DNA from 2 places in the Pseudohongiella sp. genome. Region 1 is predicted to be linked to the other one. Evidence: predicted binding sites of a transcription regulator. Region 1 holds the regulator's gene; the other holds the start of a gene.
What was found. Region 1 encodes LexA, which represses DNA repair genes until DNA is damaged. Its sites were predicted from a motif close to CTGTNTNNNNANACAG; they were not measured.

Region 1 (2,205 bases):
AGCGGCGCCGCCGAAGATGGATCCGGTGCCCATGCCCGAACTGGCCTGTGAAAAGGTAGAGGATCATTACGTGTTGCGTGATGGCGCTGCGGGTCTGTTCCTGGCCGCCAGCAAGTTTCCCAAGAACCGCGAGACGCGCGCGCCCCTGCTGGCGGAAATCATTCCGCACAAGGATGAGATTGATGAGAAATACCACTACCTGCTCAAGGGTCCGGTCGCCGATCCCGATGGCAACCCGTCTGTTGTGCGTTTTAGCCGCAAGACCAAGGAGCAGTATCTGCTGAGCGAGGTGGACAAGAAGGCCACGGGTTGGAAGGCGTACTATCGCAATGGCAAATGGGTCGTTGAGAAGTAAACCGTCTGGAAACTACCGTCGTTGCCGGGGCATGGTGGGCACGTTTCGGGGTCAGGTCAGATCAGGCGGCGACACGGGGTCGGTCTCGTCACGGTCGCCTTCGGCGCCCTGGCCTGCATTTGCTCCTGCAATGCAGGCATTCCCTTCGTCCGTGAAGGTCAATTGTTCCTCGACGGACATCCCGCACCACCAACCAGTCCTTTACTGGGTGTGGAGTGGCCCTCCGATGACATTAATGCGTTGTTTCAGAGGATTAGAAGCGTCATCGAGGCAGGCGATGCTAGGCGAAGTGTGTTTTTTATGAAGGAGCCTACATTTAGTAAGTGACTGATTAAAAAACACGCTTCAACGCCGCAGCGGCCACGATGATAGCTTCTAATGGCGGCGGATCACACCCACGCTGATACCTTCTATGGTGAACTGCTGCGAGCGCAGATCGACCTCGATCGGGGCAAAATCTTCGTTTTCGGCAACCAACAGCAGGCGGTGTTTTTCTTTTGTGTGTTGCAGGCGTTTGACGGTGACGTCTTCGTCCAGGCGGGCGACAATGATGTCGCCGTCGCGGGCCTGGCTGGTTTTATGCACGGCCAGCAGGTCACCTTCGTGAATGCCGACGTTGATCATGCTGGTACCTTTGACAGTCAGCAGGTAGTCGGCTGCGGGGTTAAACAGGCCGGCGGGCACGTTGACGTATTCGTCGATGCACTCCTGCGCCAGGATGGGGCTGCCGGCAGCGACCTGGCCGATCACGGGCAGGCCGGCGGGGCCGTCTTCTTCCAGATCAGGCAGTTTGATACCGCGTGAGGCACCGGGGATGATTTCAATGGCTTTCTTGCGCGCCAGTGCCTTCAGGTGCTCTTCGGCCGCATTGGGTGAGCGGAAACCCATCTCCTGCGCAATTTCCGAGCGCGTGGGCGGGTAGCCGGTGTCCTGCTGATAACGGCGGATGAATGCCAGTATTTCTGCTTGTCTGGGGGTCAGTGCATGCATAGCGATTCCGTTTACTGTGTGCTTACCTGTGATTATATACAGTTATTGTGTCGGCGCAAACGTTTCTTAACACCTTGCGAATCTGTGATAATGCGGGAATCTGAAAGACCTCCAACAACGGACTGAACAGGGCAGGAGTAGGCGATGACCGATATACCCGGCGTATTGATGCTGGATCTGCAGGGACTGGTGCTGAGCCAGGAAGAGCGTCGCTTGCTGGCGCATCCGCAAGTGGGTGGCGTCATTCTGTTCTCCCGCAATATCCGTGATGTGGCTCAGGTACAGGCGCTGGTCGGCGATATTCGCAGCTGTCGGGCGCAACTGCTGATAGCGGTGGATCAGGAAGGCGGGCGGGTACAGCGATTGCGTGAGGGGTTTACGCGGCTGCCGCCGATGCTGCGTTTCGGCGAACTGTGGCAGCACGATCAGCAGGCGGCGACGACGCTGGCTCGTGATTGTGGCTGGCTGATGGCAGCCGAAGTGCGCGCCTGTGATATAGATTTCAGTTTTGCACCGGTGCTGGATTTACATACCGGGCTTAGCGAAGTGATTGGTGATCGTGCGTTTGCTGCTGACCAGGAAGCGCTGATCGCGCTGGCGACCGGGTTCATGCAGGGCATGCATGAAGCGGGCATGGCCACCACGGGCAAACATTTTCCGGGACATGGCAGCGTCAGTGCGGATTCGCATCATGCCTTGCCCGTGGACACGCGCCCCGTGCAATCCATTCGCGAGCATGACATGCAACCCTTTGTAAGCTGCATGTCAGTCATGGATGCGGTGATGCCGGCACATGTGATTTATGAACAGGCCGATGCTGAGTGCGCCGGATTTTCTGATTACTGGTTGCAGACGGTGTT
Region 2 (2,205 bases), on a different contig from region 1:
AAACCTTCATCGCCGGACCCCATCCCAACACCTGCCACACGCAAAGCCCTGCGCCAGCGTCTGCGGCGGATACGTCGGCAGCTTTCCTTCAGTCAACAGCGCAATGCGGCTCGCAGCCTTGCCCGGCAACTGCTGCATGCACCAGCCTGGCAATGCGCGCGCAGGATCGCCTTCTATCAGGCTGTGGCCGGGGAAATCGACCCGGCACCGGCATTGCGGCATGCCTGGCGGCAAGGCAAAGCCTGTTACCTGCCTGTGCTGCATCCTTTCAAGCCTGAGCACATGCTGTTTGTCCGGGTCAGACCTGACGACCGGCTGACGCGCAACCGCTGGGGTATTCCGGAACCGAAGCTATGCCTGAAAGACATATTGTCGCCGCGTCAGCTGCACCTGGTGCTGATGCCATTGGTAGGGTTTGATGAGGCGGGCAATCGTATCGGTATGGGCAAGGGGTTCTATGACCGGGCTTTTTCATTCATGCACGGCAAACATGGCCAACCTGTGCTGGTCGGGCTTGGTCACGAATGTCAGAAAGTGGCAGAAGGGATCACGCCTTCCGCCTGGGATGTTCCGCTTGATGCGCTGGCAACGCCTCGGCGCTACAAACCAATACGAAACCTTAAGTCCTTGTAAGATATCGGTTTATAGCAACCCGCTTTGCGCTACACCACTGACCAGGACACTGAGTCCAAACAGAACAACAACGACCATTAGCATATCTGGTTTGCGTTTCATGAGATGTCCGCTACTGTTAAATATCTGATTATTTAATTATTCCATTTTCCAGTTAATTAAGCCTGTCATCTAATAAACTATCAAGATAACCCTGCTAACATGCTGAAGACTAATACAATAGCAGGGGCTTGACAATCATTCATTGCAAAAATTTTACAAGTTTTTTTATCAAACCATGCCTTAATCTCTGTATCGGCACTTGCCTGAAATAAATATACTGTATATATTTACAGCTACACGACGCCCGACAACATCACGGCACCGGAGCACAGGCATGAACACAAACGCACCCACAGGTACAACAACGACCACGCCGCAGCACACGCCTGGCCAGGTTAGTGTGAGCGGCGAGAATGGCGAGAATAGCGAGAGTGCCAAGATCGACCAGTTGCTGCAGCAAACGCAGGGCCTGTGGCGCGGCAGCCATCAACAAAGCCCCGCTTCCCGGATCACCGCCAGCACCAGCCAGCGGCAAAAGGATGATTTTTTTACCGGCGGCCTTTTTGCTGATGATCTTTTTACTGCCGACCCCGCCCCGTTTGCTGCCGACAGCACCAGTGGCGCGGGCCAAAGCACCGGTCATGCCGAACTGGACGCACTGTTGCCCTGGGGAGCATGGCCACAGTCCGGGCTTATCGAGGTGGTCAACAAGCAGGCTGGCATCGGTGAATTACAGCTGCTGGCACCTCTGTTACAGGCACGCAGCCAACAAAAATCCTCCATTCTCTGGATCGCACCACCTTATCCGCTGCACGGCCCGGCGCTGGTCCAGATGGGCGTCAATACCCGCAACAGTTTTGTGGTACCGGCGCAGACCAGCTGCAACCAGGCCCTGTGGAGCATTGAAAAGGCCCTGCAGTCGCAGGAATGCGGCCTGGTACTGGCCTGGCAGAACTGGCTCAGTGCCCGCGTTATCCGCCGCCTGCAACTGGCCGCACGCGAAGGCAACACCCTGGGCATCCTGTTTCATCAGCGACCGGCAGCACATTCACCGTCAACACTGCAGTTGCAATTGAGCAGTGCGCCCGTCAGCGAAGCCGGATATCGCAACATGGACGTGCAGGTACTCAAGGCGCGCGGCAGCCACAGACAGGGACGGGTGCGCATTAAACTGCCATGCTGAGCAGCAGGCAGCATAAAACGCCTGCTCACACACCGCACGCCCATACAGCACGGAAAAGCACCCATACTCGCCGCAGGCTCAAATCAGAACATCATATCCGGCGCAGTCCGGTTGCAGGCAGCAGGCGCACCACTTTGTGGTATGCGCTTCATTTCCCGACACTTGTTACCCGGCCCGATGATCAGGTCACCACGTCTTCTGCCATCTCACTTATCGCACAACATTGCCAACAGATAAGCGATTACATCAGTCTGGACGGTGATGACGCCCTGGTACTGGAGGTTGGCAGAAGCCTGAATTATTTCGGCAGCCTGGCGCGCATCAGAACACGCATTGAATCCGGCATA

Region 2: the regulator LexA is predicted to act here: its motif matches at 953-968, upstream of imuA (translesion DNA synthesis-associated protein ImuA).

What each region holds. Positions count from the first base shown of each region.
Region 1 is NZ_JBBDNQ010000040.1:76,881-79,085, forward strand. Features, by position in the region: gene topA (type I DNA topoisomerase) at 1-355, shown strand, start outside; gene lexA (transcriptional repressor LexA) at 731-1,345, opposite strand; gene nagZ (beta-N-acetylhexosaminidase) at 1,490-2,205, shown strand, end outside.
Region 2 is NZ_JBBDNQ010000019.1:123,959-126,163, forward strand. Features, by position in the region: gene WD071_RS07475 (5-formyltetrahydrofolate cyclo-ligase) at 1-633, shown strand, start outside; gene imuA (translesion DNA synthesis-associated protein ImuA) at 1,010-1,858, shown strand; gene WD071_RS07485 (hypothetical protein) at 1,993-2,205, shown strand, end outside.